3 regions of the Rouxiella sp. S1S-2 genome follow, and region 1 is predicted to be linked to each of the others. Evidence: predicted binding sites of a transcription regulator. Region 1 holds the regulator's gene; each other region holds the start of a gene.
What was found. Region 1 encodes CRP, which controls carbon source genes, mostly activating them, when cyclic AMP is high. Its sites were predicted from a motif close to ATGTGANNNNNNTCACAT; they were not measured.

Region 1 (7,707 bases):
ACTTTAAAGCCCTGCGCTTTCAGATTTTGCAAACCCTGATAAGCCAGCTGGCTCCAGCCACCGTCAGCCACCGATCCCGGCAGTAACAGAGCAACCTTGATCTCTTTATCCGCCGCAAAGGCCTGGCGAGAAAATAACGGTGCAGCAATAGGAATCAACATCATGCTTGCCAAACCTTTGGCAAAATTACGGCGCGATAAACCAGACATAAGCTTTACTCCCCCAAGAACAGTGCTCCATTTATGCCCACAAATTCGCTACCTTAAAAGCATTGTTTTTCGCACTCTTCGATGCCTTTTTGGCAACACTTGATGAAAATATCGCCGTAACCTTTATTTGGAGAAAAATATGCTGCAACACCGACTGCTGATGTATCTCGATCAGGTTGCGCGCGCGGGTTCTATACGCAAAGCCGCAGCACGCCTGCATATTTCCGCATCCGCTATCAACCGGCAGATTCTGGCGCTGGAAGACGAACTCGGTACGCCGCTGTTTCAGCGTCTTCCACGTAAGATGGTGCTCACCGCCGCCGGTGAAGTGCTTATCCACCACGTTCGTCAGAGTTTTAAAGAACTTGAGTGGGCCCAGGTGAAAATTGAGGAGCTGAAGGGGCTGCGTCGCGGCGAGGTGACAGTGGCGATGATGAGCGGGCTGGCGGCCAACCTCATCCCACGCATGGCCAGCGAATTTCGACGCGCCAACCCGCGGGTGAAGCTTATTTTGCGGCAGTTGACCAACGGCGATGAAATCATGGCGGCGGTAGAATCCGGTGAGGCTGACCTAGGGATAGGGTTCGACTTTGACTTGCCTCCCACGCTGCGGGTGCTGTCCAGCGTAGCCGGCAGGCTGGGTGCCGTGGTTGCACCGGGACATCCGCTAGCCGATAAGACCAGTCTGCGGATCAGCGACTGTATCGCCTATCCGATTATCATCGCTGACAAAAGCACGGTCATTCGGCCCTACCTCAATGACGTGTTCGCCAAGGCGTTGGTCAGCGCACATCCGGTGATTGAAACCAATTCGATTGAGGTCATGCGCCACGCGGCGATGGTCGATCAGGGACTGACTTTCCTGACCCCATTCGACATTGAATTTGACCAACGCGCGGGCCGACTCATTTATATTCCGGTCAGAGAGTTGGGGCAGCAAACCCAGCAACTGATGCTGATTGGGCACGACAGAGGCACCAGCGCGATAGGCAGCGTACTGGCCGAAACGGTAAAGGGCATGATGTCTGAAACCGGTTGAAGTGCCGGCTTGGCTATGACGTTATTTGGCGTTAAAACGCGTTTTCTGATTGAGCGCGCTTAGCGGATACTGCGCCACTTCGCCTACCAGCGACACCAGCGCACGCGCCGCACGCTCAACCTGTTCTTCGCCTCGAGCCGCATCGGCTGCCGCTGCATTACCGGTCACGCCTGCCGGATGGAGGTCCTGAGCCTGCCAGCCAAAGCCCACGCCGCCTTCTGGGGTCAGAATACCGCCCTTTTCTGCCAGCGCTTCGGCCGCTGACACAAAGTTTTCGGCCCGCTCCATCGCCACCAATTCGGGGTGCAAATGCAGCATTACGCTGGTTTCAGACTCTCCGCCGTGGATGCCAAACTCCAGCTCATTCGCACGATAAAGGTCGCTGCTGTCGATAGTTGCAAACCAGCTAGCGCCCACTGCAAGCATGCCAAGCTCAACGCGAAGCTGGCGACATACGATGTCCATCAACTGAGGCTGGCCACCGTGGGAGTTCCAAAAAATTATCCTGCGCGCACCGGCCCGCCATGCGCTTTTCGCCACTTCAAACCATACTTTAGCCAACACCTCAAACGGCAGCGTCAAGGTGCCAGGATACTCAAGATGTTCGTCGGACTTGCCTATCGGTAAGGCGGGTAACACCAGCGCTGGCTGGTCGGCGGGTAATAACGTCACCGCACGCGCGACAATACCGGCGTTAATGGCGGCGTCAACCCGCACTGGCAGATGCGGACCGTGCTGCTCTACCGCGCCAATGGGCAGAATTACCACCACATTTTCCATATCAAGCTGGCTAAACTCCAGCGTGGACAAATCCCACCACCAGCGGGAGGAAGGCATTTTCATCAGGAAATTCTCCGAAATCTTGTGCGAGACAACCAGGAATATTGCCCTCCAGTGTAGAGAATAATGCGTGAGATTAAAGCATCAAAAAGGTGTCACTGCGTTGCGTTAAAGGCATCAATCAGAAGTGCGGTCGGTTAAAAGTTCCGATGAGAGGCTCTATAATTCAGCGCATAGATATGGTAACAATAAGCGTAATTATGCGTATTAGCCTTCCCCAATAGATTCCTGGTGCAGATGCGTTGACTGCAATTTGAAAGATGAAGGGATTACCATGTCAGCTAAACACCCAGTTATAGCCGTAACCGGCTCAAGCGGCGCCGGAACCACCACCACCAGCGTGGCGTTTCGCAAGATATTTCAGCAGCTCGGTCTGCATGCGGCCGAGCTTGAAGGCGACAGCTTCCATCATTTTACTCGTCCAGAAATGGACGCCGCCATTCGTAAAGCGCGCGACCTCGGCCGACACATTAGCTACTTTGGCCCCGAAGCCAACGACTTCTCGCTACTCGAACAGAGCTTTGTTGAATATGGCAAAAGCGGTACTGGGCGTTCGCGAAAATATTTGCATACTTATGACGAAGCCGTGCCCTACAATCAGGTACCCGGCACCTTTACGCCGTGGCAGGCGCTGCCTGAGCCAACCGACATTCTTTTTTATGAAGGACTGCACGGTGGCGTAGTCACCAACCAGGTCGATGTCGCCAAACAGGTCGATTTATTGGTCGGCGTGGTACCCATCGTTAACCTTGAGTGGATACAAAAGCTGGTGCGCGACACCGGCGAGCGCGGCCACTCGCGTGAAGCAGTGATGGACTCGGTAGTGCGGTCGATGGACGACTACATCAATTACATTACGCCGCAGTTTTCACGCACCCATATTAACTTCCAGCGCGTACCGACCATCGATACCTCTAACCCGTTTGCCGCCAAGGCCATTCCTTCGCTGGATGAGAGCTTTGTGGTTATTCATTTTCAAGGTCTGGACCAGATTGACTTCCCCTATCTGCTGGCAATGCTGCAGGGATCGTTTATTTCGCACATCAATACGTTGGTGGTGCCGGGGGGAAAAATGGGCCTGGCGATGGAGCTTATTATGGGGCCACTGGTGCAGCGGCTGATGGAAGGCAAAAAGATCGAGTAATCAGTCGATATACTTCGCAAAAACGCCGCTAACCTTCACGGCGCGGCGTTTTATCACTTTCTATTGCCTAAACAGCAAACCGGGCTGATTACTCTTGAGCATCAATCACTTCAAAACTGTGAGTGATGGTGGCCGCTTTGCCGAGCATCAGTGAAACCGAGCAATATTTTTCGGCCGACAGGCTCACGGCACGTTCAACCACTTTATCGGTCAAATCTTTGCCGGTGACGATAAAGTGCAGGTTGATGCGGGTAAACAGACGCGGCGCCTCTTCACGACGTTCGGAGGTCAGTTTCACTTCGCAGCCCAACACCTCGTTGCGGCCTTTTTGCAGAATCGACACTACGTCAATCGCACTGCAACCGCCTGCCGACATGAGCAGCATTTCCATCGGGCTAGGGGATTTGTCACCCGCATTGCCGTCCATAATGACCTGATGTCCAGACGAAGATTCTCCGAGAAACGTTAACCCTTCAACCCACTTTACCCGTGCTTGCATTTGCCTTTCTCCGGTAATAATTTTTAAAACAGACTACCCTTAACCCCTGAAACTGGCAATGGAACTCGATCCGCATCATGCTGAAGCGAGACAACACAAGACACGTCCGCAAACCTGTGCTACAAACAAAGCCGAAAGAAACTTTCCAACAAGTTGCGGCTAGGTTTTTTAGGTGTTAACAGGATAACCTTGGTGATAATGGCAAATTACAGCTGAAATCACTCCACCTGCCGCTTGCAGCATTGCTGGTCAGTTCATATGCTAAAAGAGCGCGAAGTAAAAAATCGCCGAACAGGGATTTCAAAGCCCTGTGATTTTGGGCAGCGATAATAAGAGGATAATAGCTAATGGTTCTCGGCAAGCCACAAACAGACCCTACTCTCGAATGGTTCCTGTCTCATTGTCATATACATAAGTATCCATCTAAAAGTACGCTGATTCACCAAGGTGAAAAAGCCGAAACGCTTTACTACATCGTGAAAGGTTCGGTTGCCGTTCTGATTAAAGATGAAGAAGGCAAAGAAATGATACTTTCCTACCTTAACCAAGGTGACTTCATCGGCGAGCTGGGACTCTTCGAAGAAGGACAGGAACGTAGTGCATGGGTTAGAGCCAAAACTGCCTGTGAAGTGGCCGAAATTTCCTACAAGAAATTTCGCCAGCTCATCCAGGTTAATCCAGACATTCTGATGCGCCTGTCCGCACAGATGGCAAGCCGACTGCAGATAACGTCCGAGAAAGTGGGCAACCTTGCCTTCCTCGACGTGACCGGTCGTATTGCACAAACTCTGCTGAATCTGGCTAAACAGCCGGATGCCATGACCCATCCCGATGGCATGCAGATCAAAATTACCCGTCAAGAAATCGGTCAAATAGTCGGCTGTTCACGCGAAACTGTGGGTCGAATTCTTAAAATGCTTGAAGATCAAAGTCTGATTTCAGCCCACGGTAAAACGATTGTCGTTTACGGCACCCGTTAATCGTCTTAAAAACGGCGCAGCAGATAACTGTTGCGCCGTTTTTGTTAGCCTATCTGCACAAAAATGACGCTTTGGCAAAGACTTTTTTATCACCCTGAAGTTAACTATGCGCTAAGACAAACGCTGGTTCTCTGCCTGCCCATTGCCTTCGCTATGCTGTTTGGCCAGTTGAAAATGGGTCTGCTGTTCGCGTTGGTGCCCGCATGCTGCAACATTTCAGGTCTCGATACCCCACATAAACGCTTTTTCAAACGCCTGTTGGTCGGTGGATCACTGTTCGCCGTCAGCAGTATTTTGCTACAGTTGATGTTGGTTAACTGGCATCTGCCGCTGCCGCTTATCATGCTCGGCCTGACGCTGGTCATCGGCGTGACGGGGGCGATAAGTCCGCTGCATGCGCGTCTATTACCGGGCGCGCTGGTTGCCGCTATCTTTACGCTCAGCATGGCGGGCGTAGTGCCGATTTGGCATGCGCCACTGCTGTTTGTGGTCGGGACTGCCTGGTACGGCGTATTTAACTGGCTGTGGTTTCGCCTGTCTGAAGAGCAGCCTATGCGCGAAACCCTAAGCCAGCTGTATCTCGAACTCGCCGACTATTTTGAAGCCAAATACAGCCTACTGACCCAGCATACCGATCCCGATACCGCCCTACCGCCGCTGCTGAACAGGCAACAAAAAGTCATCGACTTGATTGCTCTGCTTTATCAGCAGTTGCACATGCTGCCGACGCACGACCACCAGCATCATAAAAAGCTGTTGAGACGTTTTCAGGTAGCACTAGACCTTCAGGAGCACATTACGGTGAGTCTGCATCTGCCCACCGAGGTGCAAAAGCTGATGGAGGAGAGTCATGCCGAGGCGGTAATTCGCCGCAATGCTCAGGTGATTGCTGCCCGTCTGCGGGTGATTGCCAACGACATTCTTTATCACCGCCGTTCCGAGCGCTTCACTATGGCCAATGAGCTGGCGGCGCTGGAAAAAATATCTTCGCGCTACCGTGACAACCCGGTCGGCCAGTTTTGCTATTACCACTTCAGTCGCATTGCGAGACTGCTGCGTACCCAGCGCCCGCTTTATCGCCGTGACCTGATGCAAACCCAGGCCCGCCTGCCGTTCTGGGCGGCGTTGAAAAGCTATTTGTCATTCAAGTCGGCCGCACTGCGCAATGCGGGACGTTTGGGGGTTATTCTGGCCATCGGCAGCAGTCTGGGGCTATTTTTTAATTTACCCAAACCCTATTGGATCCTGCTGACGACCCTGCTGGTCAGCCAAAACGGCTATAACGCCACCCGCGTGCGCATTCAGCACCGTGCGTTAGGCACGCTGATTGGGCTTATCATTGCCGCAGGGCTTCTGCAGCTTGCCCTCCCGCAAAATCTGCAGCTGTTTTTCATGCTGATGATTACCTTAATTTCATACACCGTGCTGCGCAAAAACTACGGATTGGGGATGATTGGGCTGACGGTAACGGCAGTTTATACCCTGCAAATTTTGGGATTAAACGGCGCCAACTTCCTGCTGCCGAGGCTGCTTGATACGCTGATAGGCTGTGCGCTGGCGTTTGGTGGCACTATCTGGCTATGGCCACAGTGGCAGAGCGGCCTGTTGCGTACTAACGCGCATCAGGCGCTGGAGGCCGATCAGGAGGCAGTGCGTTTAGTGCTGGCGGATGACCCCGACCCTGCGCAGTTGGCCTATGCGCGCATGAAGGTCAACCAGGCGCATAATCAGCTATTTACGTCGCTTAATCAGGCGATGCAGGAACCTGGGTTCAATTCGCGCTATTTAAACGATATGCGTCTGTGGGTGATGCACAGCCAGTTTATTGTCGACCACATCAATGGAATGACGATTTTGGCCCGCGAGCACTACATGCTGACGCCCAAGCTGGCGATGCAGTATTTGCAAACCTGCGAGATTGCGCTGCAAAGCTGTCAGCAGCGCCTGACCTACGACGGTCCGAGCAGTGAAACCAAGCTGTTTAACGCCCCGGAGCTTCATCCCGATATGCCGATTACCGAAATGGAACGGCACCTTCGCCGCATGCTGGCGCACCTGAGCGCGATGCACACCATTTCTTCACTGGCGTGGAAGCAGAGGCCGCATCACGGAATTTGGCTAACGCGAAGAGTGAAGGAATAGCGTCTTGAACCCCTCCCCACGTTTTTGGGGAGGGCTAGGGTGGGGCTACAGCAAACGTCTATTAACCTACCAGTTTCTGCGCCGCTTTCTCAAAACGCGCCATGCCCTCTCTGATATCGGCGAAATCAATCACCAGTGACGGGGCTAAACGCACCACGTTAGGCCCAGCAACCAGAATCATCAAACCAAACTCGGCGGCGGCGGCCAGCAGCTCTCCGGCGCGGTTTTTGTATTTCTCCGACATTTCTGCGCCAATCAGCAGGCCCTGACCGCGGAATTCCTTAAACACGTGATACTTTTCGTTAATCGCTTCCAGCGCCTGAATAAAGGCGGCGCGGCGCTCTTCAACACCGGCAAGGACCTCTGGGGTATTTATAATGTCCAGTGCTGCTTCAGCCACGGCGCAGGCCAGCGGATTGCCGCCGTAGGTGGTGCCGTGTTTGCCCGGTGCCATCACAGAGGCCACGTCTTCGGTGGTAATCATTGCACTCACCGGGAAACCGCCGCCCAGCGCCTTGGCCGTTGACAGAATATCTGGCGTCACGCCGTAGTGCATATAGCTGAACAGCTTGCCGCTGCGGCCCATGCCGCTTTGTACTTCATCAAACACCAGCAGCGCCTTGTGCTCGTCGCACAGGTCACGCAGCCCCTGCAGAAATTCCTGAGTCGCGGGTGTGACGCCACCCTCGCCCTGAATCGGCTCAACCACGATAGCGCAGGTGTGATCGTCGATGACTGCTTTCACGGCGTCTAAATCGTTAAAAGGCACGTGAACGATGTCAGCCGGTTTAGGACCAAAGCCGTCGGAGTACTTTGGCTGTCCGCCAACGGAAACCGTGAACAACGTGCGCCCG
Region 2 (7,707 bases), 720 kb from region 1:
TCGCGCATGTCGCGATAGCTCGGGTATCCCAAACGTTTGAACAGGCGACTGACCGTGGCTTTTGACACGCCGCTCAGGCGCGCCAGCTCGGCGCTGTTGTAGCTCATAAGGTCATCAATGTGATCGAATATAAAATCCGCAACCCGCTGTTCCTGCGGCGTAAGCTCGGCGTAATAGCCGCGCAGGCGTTCATCGATCTGTTTCATGTGCAGTTCCCTGTAACCAACGTTTCAGCCGAAGATATCATGACCTACAATTGCTGTAGCAAATAAATTTTTTCAATTTCGGCCGCTGCTTATGTTCACAGTTTCGTAAAAGATTAGCCATAAGCAGCCGATCTGGAACACCTCTTGCTTGTAATTAAGGGGAGTTAAGGTAAGAAGTTAGGCGAAGCAGTGACAGACATGGATTATCGAAATTGAAAAAAAGCAGCCAGATGAAAAGACTCAACCGTGAAATAAGGATGACGGCATGATTAACAGCAATAGCGCACCGCTTGGTATGGCGGTTACTCCTCATCATCTCGCCAGCCAGAGCGCGTTGGCGGTTTTACGGGAGGGAGGCAACGCCATCGAAGCGATGGTTGCCGCTGCCGCCACCATCGCCGTAGTTTATCCGCACATGAACGGTTTGGGTGGTGATGGTTTTTGGCTGATTGTACCGCCGCAGGGCAATCCGGTGGCCATCGATGCCAGCGGTGCCGCAGGTTCTCTTGCCTCTCTCGATTTTTATGCCGGCGAAAGCCATATTCCTCATCGCGGGCCAAAAGCGGCGTTGACCGTGGCCGGCACCGTAGGCGGCTGGCAGGAGGCGCTGAACGTGTCCGCCGAGTTGGGCGGTGAGCAAAAAACCGTTTCTCGCCTGCTGCGCGACGCCGTTCGCTACGCCGCTGACGGCTTTCCGGTTACGGCTTCTCAGGAGGCGGCGACGCACAGCAAGCGCCACGAGCTGGGATCTATGGCAGGCTTTTGCGAGGTATTTCTGCCTCACGGTCAGGTACCTCAGTGCGGGCAGCGCTTTACTCAGCCACAGTTGGCCTCGACGCTGATGCAGCTTTGCGAGGAGGGTTTGGACAGTTTTTATCGTGGCAATTTGGCCGACAGCCTGGCCGCAGACATGCAAAAGCTCGGTATGCCGCTGACCCGCGATGACCTGGCAGCCTATCGGCCACAGCGCCGCGTTCCCCTCAAACTCAAGCACAGCAAGGGCGAAATTTATAACCTGACGCCCCCTACGCAGGGTCTGGTTTCATTGGCGATCCTTGGCCTTACCGACCGCCTAAATCTTGAGGCGATGGATGAAGGTGCCACCATTCACAGCATCGTCGAAGCCACCAAGTTGGCGTTTGGCCTGCGCGACCGTTTTATCACCGACCCGCGCATTATGACTCAGGATGCTCAAGGACTGTTGGATCCCGCCTATCTCGATGCACTGGCGACGCGCATTAATCCTCATCGCGCCGCAGATTGGGGTAAAGGCAAAGGCCCGGGCGACACGGTTTGGATGGGCGTGATGGACAGCAGTGGTTTGGCGGTATCGTTTATCCAAAGTATTTATCATGAATTTGGCAGCGGCGTGGTGTTACCGAACAGTGGCATCATGTGGCAAAACCGTGGTGCTTCCTTCAGCCTCGACGCCGACCATCTGCTGGCACTGGCACCGGGCAAACAGCCGTTCCATACGCTAAATCCTGCCGCTGCGCGCCTGTATGACGGGCGAACGATGGTTTATGGGGCGATGGGCGGAGACGGTCAGCCGCAAACCCAGGCGGCAGTGTTTATTCGCCACGTGGTACAGGGAAAACCGTTGCAAGAGGCGATAACCGGACCGCGCTGGCTGCTGGGCCGCACCTGGGGGCAAAGTTCCGATTCACTTAAGCTTGAGAGCCGATTCAGTCACGCCACGCTGGCAGGACTTCGCCAGCGGGGTCATGAGGTCGAGATGCTGCCTGAATTTAGCGAAGCCGTCGGGCACGCAGGGGCGATTGTGCGCCACACCAACGGTATGTTCGAGGGTGCTTCGGATCCACGCAGCAACGGCAGTGCAGCGGGTTTTTAAAGGTGAGTGGGGGCGTTTGTTTCCCCCACCCTAGCCCTCCCCCAAATGGGAAAGGGATCCAATTCAAGAAATGCCCTCGCACATGATGAGGGGATAAAAATGAAGACATTCCCCCGTAATTAATTTGGGGATTAACAGACAGGAAAAAACGATGAAAACCACACCTTCTGCGCCTCCCGCTGATTGGGCGGCGTATATCAGCCAGATGGAAGCCGTATTAGCCTTGGAGCTTGACGATGCACGTCGTCAGGAGTTACTTGTCCAGTTCACCCGCATTGCCCAGATGGCACAACCGTTGATGGACCTGCCGCTTGACCCGCGCCTCGAGATTGCCGGGGTTTATCACGCATGAAACCTTTACACGAAAGCAGTATTAGCGATATCCAGCAGGCGCTCAAAAACGGGGATGTTTCTGCCCGCGAAATTGCCCGACAAACGCTCGATAATATAGAAAAAGCCGACCCAACACTCAATGCCTACACCCACGTAACCGGCGAACGTATGCTGTGTGAAGCGGCCAAAATCGATAAACTACGCGCCAGTGGCAGCACCTTACCTCCGCTTGCGGCGGTGCCTTACGCGGTTAAAAATCTGCTTGATGTCACCGGGCAAGTCACTCTGGCCGGAGCCAGCCTTAACAGCAGCAATCCGGTGGCAAAAGAGGATGCCTGGACCGTCGCCCGCTTGGCCGAAAACGGTGCGCTACTCTCCGGCATGCTAAACATGGACGCCTACGCCTACGGTTTTACCACTGAAAATAGCCACTATGGTGCCACGCGAAATCCGCGAGATCGCGCGCGCATTGCCGGCGGCTCTTCGGGCGGTTCCGCCGCTGCCGTCGCCGCCGGGTTGGTGCATTTTACTTTGGGCAGCGATACCAATGGTTCTATTCGCGTCCCTTCTTCGCTAAGCGGCATCTTAGGGCTTAAGCCGACCTTTGGCAGAGTCTCGCGCCGCGGCAGCCAGCCTTTTGTCGCTAGCCTCGACCACCTTGGCCCGATGGCGCGCAGCAGCAGCGACCTTGCGCAGGTGTATGATGCAATGCAGGGCATCGACGTCGCGGATGCGTTTCAGGCAAAAAAACCGACCAGCGAAACCTTTTCTCAACTTGCGCGCGGCCAGCAAGGCCTGCGCACCGCGGTACTCGGCGGTTATTTCAATACCTGGTGTGACGATAATGCCAAGGATGCGGTAAAACGTGTGGCTCAGGCGCTTGAGGCGCAGGAGGAAATTGAAATGCCACAGGCCGAGCTGGCCCGCTCGGCGGCGTTTATCCTTACTGCGTCAGAAGGCGGAAACCAGTATTTGCCTTTGCTGCGCACTATTCCCGAGCAGTTTGAACCGCTTTCGCGCGAGCGCCTATTAGCCGGTGCAATGATACCCGCGGCATGGTACGTTCAAGCGCAGCGTTTCCGTCACCAGTTCCAGCAGCAGGTGTTACCAATGTTCGAACACTGGGACATTTTAATCGCGCCTTCAACCCCGTGCCCGGCAACGTTAATCGGCCAGGAGAGCATTGAAATCAATGGCGTCTCGCTGCCAACCCGCGCCAGCATGGGCATGCTGACTCAACCAATTTCGTTTCTTGGATTACCGGTGGTTTCTGTGCCGCTAATTACCGCCGGTGGCTTGCCCATCGGACTGCAGCTGATAGCTCCGCCGTGGCGCGAAGACCTGTGCCTGCGCGCAGCCTGGGCTTTGGAACAACAGGGGATCGTCAGTGTCAGCAGCTCGATCATTCGCTGATTGCCTGATTTACACTCTTTTTTGCAGAAGATAGAGATCAATATGAAAACTGAAAATGTCGATCGTCCGGCGATTTTGGCTGAGGTTAATGCGGCTTTTTATCGCTATGAACAGGCGCTGATTACCAACGACACCGTGGTTTTGGATGAGTTATTTTGGCATGACCCCCGCACCGTTCGCTTTGGGGCCGGAGAGAACTTATACGGCATTGATGCTATTCGCGAATTCCGCGCCTCACGTCCGGCGCAGGGGCTGGAGCGTGATTTGCAAAACACGGTGATCACCACTTACGGCGACGATATGGCGATTGCCAGCACTGAGTTTCGCCGCGAAGGCAGTGAGAAAACCGGTCGACAGATGCAAACCTGGATTAAGATGCCGAGCGGCTGGAAGATAGTCGCCGCACACGTGAGCCTGATGATTTAACCCCTGCACCCGTCTTGGGATGAGAGGTTTCCGCCCTTCCCCGTTTATTCAGCGGGGAAGGCAGGAATGGGGTGCCGCGATAATCCGACCAGAGCAACTCAGAGCTGTTCCAGCAGCAGGTCTATGGCCAGCAGCATTCCCTGCGAACTAAAGGTGTGCGCCTGCCCCGGCTGCAGAGATAAAAGCGACGTAGCCTGTGCCGCCAGTGGTGAATCCGCCAAGGCAATAGCGACCACGCCCGCACCGCAGTTCAAAGCATGCCCGGCAATCTCGGGCAACAGCCCGTTTTCATCACTTAACGACAGCGCCAAAACCGCATGCTGCGCCGTCAGGCCTGAGGCGCTGATGCGCATTAATTCAGGGTCGTTAAACGCATAGGCAGGATAACCCGCGCGTAACAGGCTATTTTGCAATTCGCTGGCAAACAGCGTACAGCGGCTTTCAGTACTAAAGATATAGACGCCTTTATTGGCCGATGATATTAGCGTGGCAGCCCTGATAAAGGCCTGTTCGTCGAACTGCTGCAGCTGTTGATGAACGCTGTGCTCGCGCTCACCGATTTTACCAATCCAACCCGCCGAGCCTTTGCTGGCCGATTTTTCTGGCTGCTGAGCCATATAGCGAGAGCCCACCGCGCTGGCCTGCGCCAGTTTCATGCGCAGGTCGCGGATATCGTCACAGCCCATTGATTTAGCAAAACGCGTGATGGTTGCCGGACTCACGCCCGCCTGCGAAGCCAGCTGTTCAATGGTTGCCGATGAAGCAAAAGCCACATCATCGAGAATGGCTTGTGCCACTTTGCTTTCCTGCTGGCTGAGCTGGTTTTGCTGCGCGCGAATCTGATAAATGATGTCGCCAATGTCTTCATAGCCGATGGATTTAGCAAAACGGCGAAGTATTTCCTGACTTACCCCAGGCATTTTACCGATTGAAGCCGCTGAGGCGAAGGCAATGTCCGTTCCCCCCAAAACGGGCTTTGAAACGGGAGTATCGGTGCTATAAGTCAATTTCTGTGCCCGCATATGGGTCATAAAGTCGTTAACATCCTGACAGCCGAGCGAGGTGGCAAAATGCGCCACCGTGTCGGTGCTAACGCCCGCACGCGATGCCAGCTGTTCTAGCGTGGCAATCGATGCAAACGCCGGATTTTCCAGGATGACTTTGACGACTTTGTTTTCTTGTCGACTGAATTGCCCCTGCAAGAATTGAATTTGATAAACAATATCCACCGCTGAGTTGCCCTTTTCTTTCGTCGGCCATGCACACAGGCCATCGACTGCTCACATTGTTCATAACTCAGCCTACCAAATCGGCATGATTTTCACACAGCATAATTCCCTATGAGCCAGACTACCAAAATGAAAATAATTTTCAAAGACCTTTAAAGCCAGGGTAAAAACTTTGTGATCTACATCACCACGAAATAACACAACCAATTGATATTGATGATTTTTTTGATAAATACTTTTTTCTTGTAAAAATAAAACTAATCTCAGATCACATTCATGAAAAAAAATTTCACGACAAAAAAAGGCTCATCACATTGTTTTAATTGAGATTTAATCGTTATCATAATTAAAACCTATGATTTAGCCTATTTACTTCATCTCTACGCTAGCGTTTTATATTTCCACAGCCGATGAGGTTTAATAAAAGGGAATTCATTTTATGCAAAAAATTTTTCTATGCTGTGCGGCCGGTATGTCTACCAGCATGCTGGTTCAAAAAATGAAAACAGAAGCCACCAAGCGACAATTATCTATCGATATTGAAGCCGTACCGGTGGCTGAATTCGAAAGAATTATTCTGTTGGCCGATGTCGTAATGTTAGGACCGCAGGTGAAATATGAACATGCCCGCCTGTCTGATATTGCTGCACGTCACGGCAAACAGGTTGAAGTTATTAATATGATGGATTACGGCACGATGAGAGGGGATAAAGTATTAGACCAGGCCTTAAGCCTTATTTCTTAATTCTTATCACTCGTAAATAGAAAATCTTTTCTCAAGGGCAGGACAATATTTATCTGGCCTTCGAACAAGGGGACTGTGTGACTCTGGAAAATAGTATTCTTGAAAGTGTTAAACTCGACGTTACTCATTTCGATTCTTTTGATCTCGAAAATAAAGTGATGGAATTATTAGTGCAGGCCGGAAGTGCTAGAAGCACGCTTCTTTCAGCGCTCAGAGAAGCAAGAAACGATAACATTACACAGGCACTCAGTCTCATCGAAGAAGCAACGTTATTTATTTCTGCCGCGCATAAAATTCAGACCGAATTAATTGGTATGGATGAAGGCTCAGGGAAAGTTCCCGTGAGTTTAATTTTGGTCCATGCGCAAGACCATTTGATGAACGCCATGCTTATTCAGGAATTAGCCAGCGATATGATCGAACTCTATCGCCGTAACCCGCAAGGAGATTAATATGACCAAAATTACTGTTATCGGCGGTGGCAGCAGCTATACGCCAGAACTCGTTGATGGACTGATTCAGCATCACGGCGAGATTGGCATCACCGAACTGGCACTGGTAGACGTAGAGGCGGGTCGTGAAAAAGTACAGGTCATTGCCGAGCTTACCCGCCGCATGTTTATCCGCAACGGCCTTGAGCAAATCAAAGTAACGGTTCACTTTTCTCTTGAAGAAGCCATTCGTGGCTCAAGCTTCGTGCTGACTCAGCTGCGGGTAGGCCAACTTGCGGCGCGTGCGGCAGACGAGCGTTTAGGTCTTAAGTTCAACATGCTGGGTCAGGAAACCACCGGCGTTGGCGGCTTCGCCAAGGCGCTGCGGACTATTCCGGTGATGCTCGAGGTCGCTAAAGCGGTTGAAGAATTGGCCCCTGACGCCTGGATAATCAACTTTACCAATCCGGCAGGCATCGTTACCGAAGCCGTCAGCCGCTACAGCAAAGCGAAAATTATCGGCCTGTGCAATGTGCCGGTCCATATGCATCATATGGTCGCCAACATGCTCCAGGCACCCTACGACGACGTCGAGCTGCGTTTTGCCGGTTTGAATCACATGGTTTGGGTTCATCAGGTAACGCTTAAAGGGCAAGACGTGACTGAATCCGTTATCGAGCGGTTGTGCAACGGCGAAACGTTGACGATGAACAACATTAAAGATACGCCTTGGCCACCGGCTTTCCTGCGGGCGCTGGGCGCCATTCCGTGCCCGTATCATCGCTACTTCTATCAAACAGAAGCGATGCTGGCTGAAGAATTTGAAGCCGCTGCCGAGCGTGGGACGCGCGCCGAGCAGGTCATGAAGGTCGAAGCCGAACTCTTTGCTCTGTATGCCGACCCTCATCTGGCCGAAAAGCCTGAGCAGCTTAATTTCCGCGGCGGCGCATTTTATTCCGAAGTGGCGGTGGAACTGATCCGCGCGATCCACAGTAATTCGGGTAAAGTGCTGGTGGTAAATACGCAAAATAAAGGGGCCATCATTGGACTGCCTTATGATGCAGTAATAGAA
Region 3 (7,707 bases), 190 kb from region 1:
TATCGGCGTTAAGAACTACAACGACGTGCGCCCTGGCGATGTTATCGAAGTATTCGAAATCATCGAAATCAAGCGCACCATCGCTTAACGTTTTACGTTTTCGATTACATCCAGAACCATTGGGGGGCCTTGCGCCCCCTTATTTGTCTGATGCATGGTTGAAGTAAAAGTTTGGAGTAATAAATTATGGCTAAAGAATTCAGCCGTACCCAACGCGTCTCCCAAGAGATGCAAAAAGAAATTGCTATTATCCTGCAGCGTGAAGTGAAAGACCCGCGCGTAGGCATGGCAACGGTTTCCGGCGTAGAAGTTTCCCGCGACCTGGCGTATGCCAAAGTATTCGTGACATTTTTAGACGTGCTGACCACTGAGCCTCAGGATCCTGACCGCGTTAAAAACGGAATTAAGGCCCTGCAGGATGCTCAAGGTTTCATCCGCACCCTGATTGGTAAAGCTATGCGTTTGCGCGTAGTACCAGAGCTGACTTTCGCCTACGACGACTCTTTAGTTGAAGGTATGCGCATGTCTAACCTGGTCACCAACGTCGTGAAAAATGATGCTGAACGTCGTTCTGCAGCAGGCGACGACGAGGAATCCTAATGAGTCGTCCACGTCGCCGCGGTCGTGATATTCACGGCGTTCTGTTACTGGATAAGTCACTGGGTCTGTCTTCAAACGATGCGTTGCAAAAGGTAAAACGCCTTTATAACGCCAATCGCGCGGGGCATACCGGTGCGTTGGATCCTCTGGCAACCGGCATGCTGCCGCTGTGCCTGGGTGAAGCGACCAAGTTTTCACGTTTTCTGCTCGACTCCGACAAGCGTTACCGCGTGATTGCCCGCATGGGCCAGCGTACTGATACCTCTGACGCAGAAGGTCAGATCATTTCAGAACGCCCTGTCACCTTTACCGAAGCCGAGTTGCAGGCTGCCCTCAATAGTTTCCGTGGTGAGACGCAGCAAATCCCTTCGATGTATTCAGCATTGAAATACCAAGGCCGTAAACTTTATGAGTATGCGCGCGAAGGGATAGAGGTTCCGCGTGAATCGCGCAGTATCACAGTCTATGAGCTACAGTTCATTCGCTGGGAAGGCGATGAAGTCGAGCTGGAGATCCACTGTTCGAAGGGCACTTATATTCGCACCATCGTTGATGACCTGGGTGAAAAACTCGGTTGTGGTGCGCACGTATCCTTCCTACGCCGCCTGCAGGTGGCGACCTACCCGTCTGAGCGTATGGTCACCATGGAACAGCTGCAGGAGCTGATTGCCAAAGCCGAAGCTGAGGGTATCGAACCGCGTTTACTGCTCGATCCTCTGCTGTTGCCGATGGACAGCCCGTGTGAAGATTTTCCCGAAGTCAATTTGCTGCCCTTCGTGGCGGGTTATGTCAAGCAGGGTCAGCCAGTGCAGGCCTCTGGTGTACCGCTTTCCGGCCTGGTGCGCATGACTGAAGGTGAAGAGAGAAAGTTCATCGGTGTAGGTGAAATCGATGATCAAGGCCGCGTTGCTCCCAAGCGCCTGGTCGTAGAGTACCCTGAGTAATCTGCAGTCGGGGAATTCCGAATGCGGGTTAACACAGTGTTGCTCATGTTGCGATCGCGCATATCAAAGAGTAGAATAGCGCAGCTTGTGCATGGGGTTGCTGAATTAGAGATCGGCGCCCGTTTAAATTAATCTATAATATTTTGGAGTTCATTATGTCTCTAAGCGTTGAAGCTAAAGCTCAAATCGTTGCTGACTATGGTCGCGGTACTAACGACAGCGGTTCTACCGAAGTTCAGGTTGCCCTGTTGACTGCTCAGATTAACCATCTGCAAGGTCACTTCTCAGAGCACAAAAAAGATCACCACAGCCGTCGTGGTCTGCTGCGTATGGTTTCTCAGCGTCGTAAACTGCTGGACTACCTGAAGCGTAAAGACGTAGCACGTTACACCAGCGTTATCGAACGTCTTGGTCTGCGTCGCTAAGTTAGCGAGTTTCAGTGTAAAGGGGCCAAGTTGGCCCCTTTATTCTAGGAAGCGACAGAAAAGCTTTTACTGGCAAGTCTGTTGTTTCTACGCTACTTTTTTATAAATAAAAGTTTGTAACGCAGGTTCAACAAACCCGATTTTATAAAAAAGTAGAGTTTCAAAAAGAGTAGTTTGTTCGCGAGATCTTCCGTTACAGAGGTTCGCGCGGCTAATGAGAGACTTTAATCCCAATGAGAGGGTTAAGGATTGTCATTAGTCGCGAGGATGTAGTGTGAAGTTCAGAATTTATTGACGTGAACTGCTGTCATAACAGCTGCGCGTCACACGAAAAGGATATTACATTGCTTAAAGCGACAGTTCGTAAGTTCCAATACGGTCAACACACCGTGACCATCGAAACCGGCATGATGGCGCGTCAAGCCACCGCCGCCGTTATGGTTAGCATGGATGATACTGCGGTATTCGTTACCGTTGTTGGCCAGAAAAAAGCGAAACCAGGCCAGAGCTTCTTCCCTCTGACCGTGAACTACCAGGAGCGTACTTACGCTGCCGGTAAAATCCCAGGCAGCTTCTTCCGTCGTGAAGCGCGCCCAAGCGAAGGCGAGACTCTGACTTCTCGTTTGATCGACCGCCCAATTCGTCCACTGTTCCCGGACAGCTTCTTGAACGAAGTTCAGGTTATCGCGACCGTGGTTTCACTGAACCCACAGGTTAACCCGGACATCGTTGCGATGATCGGTGCTTCTGCTGCGCTGAGCCTGTCAGGCATTCCGTTCAACGGCCCAATCGGTGCTGCTCGTGTTGGTTACATCAACGACCAGTACGTGCTGAACCCAACCGCCGACGAACTGCTTGAAAGCAAACTGGACCTGGTTGTTGCCGGTACCCAGGGTGCTGTGCTGATGGTTGAATCAGAGGCTGAAGTACTGAGCGAAGAGCAAATGCTCGGCGCAGTGGTGTTTGGTCATGACCAACAGCAGATCGTTATCAACGAAATCAACTCACTGGTTGCTGAAGTTGGCAAACCTAAGTGGGATTGGCAGCCAGAAGTGGTTAACGCTGACCTGCACGCTCGCATTGCGGCTAAAGCAGAAGCTCAACTGGGTGACGCTTACCGCATTACTGACAAACAAGAGCGTTATGCTCGCGTTAACGTGATCAAAGACGAAGTCACCACCGCGCTGCTGGGTGAAGATGAAACGCTGGACGCTGGCGAAATCTCTGATCTGCTGGGCTCAATCGAGAAAAATGTTGTTCGTAGCCGCGTTCTTAGCGGTGCGCCACGTATCGATGGCCGCGAAAAAGACATGATCCGTGGTCTGGACGTGCGTACCGGTGTACTGCCACGTACCCACGGCTCTTCACTGTTTACTCGTGGTGAAACTCAGGCACTGGTTACTGCAACGCTGGGTACAACCCGCGATGCACAAAATCTTGACGAACTGATGGGTGCCAAAACTGACACCTTCCTGTTCCACTACAACTTCCCTCCGTACTCCGTAGGTGAAACGGGCATGGTAGGTTCACCTAAGCGTCGCGAAATCGGTCACGGCCGTTTAGCAAAACGCGGTGTTCTGGCCGTAATGCCTAAGTTCGAAGACTTCCCATACACCATTCGTGTTGTATCTGAAATCACCGAATCTAACGGTTCATCTTCAATGGCTTCCGTTTGTGGCGCATCACTGGCCCTGATGGACGCAGGTGTGCCGATTAAAGCCGCCGTTGCGGGTATCGCGATGGGTCTGGTTAAAGAAGGCGAAAACTTTGTTGTTCTGTCCGACATTCTGGGTGACGAAGACCACTTGGGTGATATGGACTTCAAAGTAGCAGGCAGCAGCGAAGGTATCACTGCACTGCAAATGGATATCAAAATCGAAGGTATCACCCGCGAAATCATGCAGGCTGCTCTGAGTCAGGCCAAAGGTGCTCGTTTGCACATTCTGGGCGTGATGAACCAGGCAATCAGCCAGTCTCGTGGCGATATCTCTCAGTTTGCTCCACGCATTCACACCATCAAAATTAGCGCTGACAAAATCAAAGATGTCATCGGTAAAGGTGGTTCTGTAATCCGTGCGCTGACTGAAGAAACCGGTACTACCATCGAAATCGAAGATGACGGCACGGTTAAAATTTCTGCGACTGACAACGAAAAAGCAAAACACGCTATTCGTCGTATCGAAGAAATCACTGCTGAAATCGAAGTTGGCCGCATTTATCAGGGTAAAGTTACCCGCATCGTTGACTTTGGCGCGTTCGTTGCCATCGGCGGCGGTAAAGAAGGTCTGGTTCACATTTCTCAAATCGCCGACAAGCGCGTAGAGAAAGTGACTGACTATCTGACGATGGGTCAGGAAGTTCCGGTTAAGGTTCTGGAAGTTGACCGTCAGGGTCGTGTGCGCTTGAGCATTAAAGAAGCCACCACGCCTTCTGAAGATTCAGCTGAACCAGCTGCAGAGTAATCTGTAACCTGTAGTTTACAGTCTCCCGGCTATTTAGTCGGGAGCTGTTCGTATCATGAGTGCAGGACGCATTTATGCTAAGCAAGCGGATAACAGGAAGTTTGTCCAATGTTTGTCTTCGGGAGTTGAAATGAAGCCTTTCTTGCGCTGTTGTTATGTTGCGACAACACTTTTGTTGGCAGGATGCAGCAACCATGATTGGCGCAAAAACGAAGTCCTGGCAATCCCGCTGCAGCCTACTTTGCAGCAGGAAGTTATCCTGGCTCGAATGGAACAAATACTTGCCAGTCGTTCATTGACAGATGATGAGCGTGCGCAGCTATTATATGAGCGCGGTGTACTGTATGATAGTCTCGGGCTAAGAGCACTGGCGCGAAATGATTTCTCACAAGCGCTGTCTATTCGTCCTGATATGCCAGAAGTTTTTAACTACCTTGGGATATACCTAACGCAGGCAGGCAATTACGATGCTGCCTATGAAGCGTTTGATTCTGTACTAGAGCTTGATCCAACTTACAATTACGCGCGTTTAAATCGCGGTATCGCACTGTATTACGGTGGTAGATATCCGCTGGCGCAGGATGATTTGCAGGCGTTTTATCGAGACGATCCAAATGATCCCTTCCGTTCGTTATGGCTATATCTTGTGGAAAGAGAAATCAATCCTAAGAATGCCGAAGTAGCGCTGCAGCAGCGTTATGACAAAGCGGACAGAGGGCAATGGGGATGGAATATCGTCGAATTCTACCTGGGCAAAATCAGCGAATCCACGCTGATGGACCGCCTGAAGGCAGAAGCAACGGATAACACTTCGCTCGCTGAGCATCTCAGTGAAACTGACTTCTATTTAGGTAAACATTACCTAAGTCTGGGGGACAAGGACAGCGCTTCTGCTCTGTTCAAACTGACGGTAGCTAACAACGTTCACAATTTTGTTGAGCACCGCTATGCATTGTTGGAATTGGCGCTTTTGGGCCAAGAGCAAGACGACCTATCAGAATCGGACCAGCAATAGCTGACGACACTAATCAGCCTGATTAACCATGGCCTATGCCATTTTTAATCGCCTTAACGGGCGAGGGTTGCTTTGTTCGTTTTATAAACTAATTTGAGCCGGTTCACACTTTTCAATGAAAATGACTGAAAATTTTCTCGACGAGTTATGTAGACTGGCTGCCATTATTAATGAGGCACGTGTACATGACTACTGAGCTTGAAACCTCTTTTGCTGACCTGGGGCTGTCTGCTCCTATCATTGCTGCCCTGACCGATCTGGGCTACGAAAAACCATCACCGATCCAAGCCGAATGTATTCCGCACCTGTTAGCAGGCCGCGATGTTCTGGGCATGGCGCAGACTGGTAGTGGTAAAACTGCAGCGTTCTCGCTGCCACTGTTGCACAACATTGATGCTTCTTTGAAAGCACCACAAATTCTTGTTTTGGCCCCTACCCGCGAACTGGCGGTTCAGGTTGCTGAAGCGATGACCGATTTCTCTAAGCACATGCACGGCGTGAACGTTGTTGCATTGTACGGCGGCCAACGCTATGACGTGCAGCTGCGCGCACTGCGTCAGGGTCCACAGGTTGTTGTGGGTACGCCTGGTCGTCTGCTGGATCACCTGAAACGCGGTACTTTGAACCTCTCTAACCTGAGCGGTCTGGTACTGGACGAAGCCGATGAAATGCTGCGTATGGGCTTCATCGAAGACGTAGAAACTATCATGGCGCAGATCCCGGCTGAACATCAGACCGCGCTGTTCTCTGCAACCATGCCAGAAGCGATTCGTCGTATTACTCGTCGCTTCATGAAAGATCCACAGGAAGTTCGCATTCAGTCAAGCGTGACGACTCGCCCAGACATCAGCCAGAGCTACTGGACTGTGCACGGCATGCGTAAGAACGAAGCACTGGTGCGTTTCCTGGAAGCTGAAGATTTTGACGCGGCTATCATCTTTGTTCGCACCAAAAACGCGACCCTGGAAGTGGCTGAAGCGTTGGAGCGTAGTGGTTACAGCTCTGCAGCACTGAACGGCGACATGAACCAGGCCCTGCGTGAGCAGACTCTGGAACGTCTGAAAGACGGTCGTCTGGATATTCTGATTGCAACCGACGTGGCAGCACGTGGTCTGGACGTTGAACGTATCAGCCTGGTTGTGAACTACGATATCCCTATGGATTCAGAATCTTACGTTCACCGTATCGGCCGTACCGGTCGTGCTGGCCGTGCGGGTCGCGCGCTGCTGTTCGTTGAGAACCGCGAACGTCGCCTGCTGCGCAACGTAGAACGCACCATGAAGCTGACTATTCCAGAAGTGGAATTGCCAACTGCAGAAGTGCTGGGTCAACGTCGTCTGGCCAAGTTTGCCGCTAAAGTTCAGCAGCAGCTTGAAAGCAGTGACTTGGATCAGTACCGTGCTCTGCTGGCTAAACTTCAGCCTGCTGAAGAGCTGGATGTTGAAACTCTGGCCGCAGCACTGCTGAAAATGGCTCAGGGCGAACGTCCACTGATCGTTGCCGCTGACCCAATCTTCAAAAGCCGTCCACCGCGTCGCGAATTTGAAGACCGTCCTGACCGTGGCGAGCGTTCTGCACGCGGTGACCGTCCTGCACGTAGCGAACGTCCTGCTCGTGATGGCGATCGTCCTGCGCGCGATGGCGCTCCACGTCGTGAGCGTCGTGACGCTGGCGAAATGGAACTTTATCGCATTGAAGTTGGCCGTGATGATGGTGTTGAAGTGCGTCACATCGTTGGCGCTATCGCTAACGAAGGCGATATCAGCAGCCGTTACATCGGTAACATCAAGCTGTTCGGTACCCACTCAACTATCGAGCTGCCTAAAGGTATGCCGGGCGAAATTCTGTCTCATTTCACCCGTACTCGCATCCTGAACAAGCCGATGAACATGCAGTTGATGGGCGATGCAGTACCTCAGGCCGATCGTCGTGAGCGTCCGGCCGGTGCTGGCGGTGAGCGTCGTGGTAACGGTGCTCCACGTTCTTTCAGCGGTGATCGTCGTGAAGGTGGCGCACCTGCGGGTCGTCGTCCATTCAACGGCGAACGTCGTGAAGGTGGCAACTCGGCAGCAGGCGAACGTCGTCCGCCAAGCCGTGCACCACGTCGCACTACCGACGCATAATCTGTCCAGTCGCATGGCTTGAGATAAATGTGCAATAAAAAACCAGCCCTCGGGCTGGTTTTTTTATGGGCTGAAAACGTCAGGAATCAGTCGATACGTGGCTGCTTAAAGATTTCCCCCTGAAGCTGCGACACAATT

Region 2: the regulator CRP is predicted to act here: its motif matches at 5,632-5,649, upstream of GA565_RS06025 (PTS sugar transporter subunit IIB).
Region 3: the regulator CRP is predicted to act here: its motif matches at 5,538-5,555, upstream of yrbN (protein YrbN).

Annotation. Positions count from the first base shown of each region.
Region 1 covers NZ_WFKL01000001.1:579,956-587,662, reverse strand. The annotation lists gene GA565_RS02675 (BMP family protein) at 1-209, opposite strand, end outside; gene GA565_RS02670 (LysR family transcriptional regulator) at 349-1,248, shown strand; gene GA565_RS02665 (creatininase family protein) at 1,270-2,091, opposite strand; gene GA565_RS02660 (phosphoribulokinase) at 2,363-3,232, shown strand; gene GA565_RS02655 (OsmC family protein) at 3,321-3,731, opposite strand; gene crp (cAMP-activated global transcriptional regulator CRP) at 4,079-4,711, shown strand; gene GA565_RS02645 (YccS/YhfK family putative transporter) at 4,775-6,853, shown strand; gene GA565_RS02640 (aspartate aminotransferase family protein) at 6,915-7,707, opposite strand, start outside.
Region 2 covers NZ_WFKL01000001.1:1,297,335-1,305,041, reverse strand. The annotation lists gene GA565_RS06055 (MurR/RpiR family transcriptional regulator) at 1-206, opposite strand, end outside; gene GA565_RS06050 (gamma-glutamyltransferase family protein) at 472-2,058, shown strand; gene hpxX (oxalurate catabolism protein HpxX) at 2,210-2,410, shown strand; gene GA565_RS06040 (AtzE family amidohydrolase) at 2,407-3,804, shown strand; gene hpxZ (oxalurate catabolism protein HpxZ) at 3,847-4,230, shown strand; gene GA565_RS06030 (MurR/RpiR family transcriptional regulator) at 4,329-5,459, opposite strand; gene GA565_RS06025 (PTS sugar transporter subunit IIB) at 5,899-6,204, shown strand; gene GA565_RS06020 (PTS lactose/cellobiose transporter subunit IIA) at 6,363-6,656, shown strand; gene GA565_RS06015 (6-phospho-beta-glucosidase) at 6,652-7,707, shown strand, end outside.
Region 3 covers NZ_WFKL01000001.1:772,315-780,021, forward strand. The annotation lists gene infB (translation initiation factor IF-2) at 1-88, shown strand, start outside; gene rbfA (30S ribosome-binding factor RbfA) at 187-600, shown strand; gene truB (tRNA pseudouridine(55) synthase TruB) at 600-1,544, shown strand; gene rpsO (30S ribosomal protein S15) at 1,700-1,969, shown strand; gene pnp (polyribonucleotide nucleotidyltransferase) at 2,314-4,431, shown strand; gene nlpI (lipoprotein NlpI) at 4,562-5,446, shown strand; gene yrbN (protein YrbN) at 5,568-5,642, shown strand; gene GA565_RS03670 (DEAD/DEAH family ATP-dependent RNA helicase) at 5,632-7,569, shown strand; gene GA565_RS03675 (luciferase-like monooxygenase) at 7,656-7,707, opposite strand, start outside.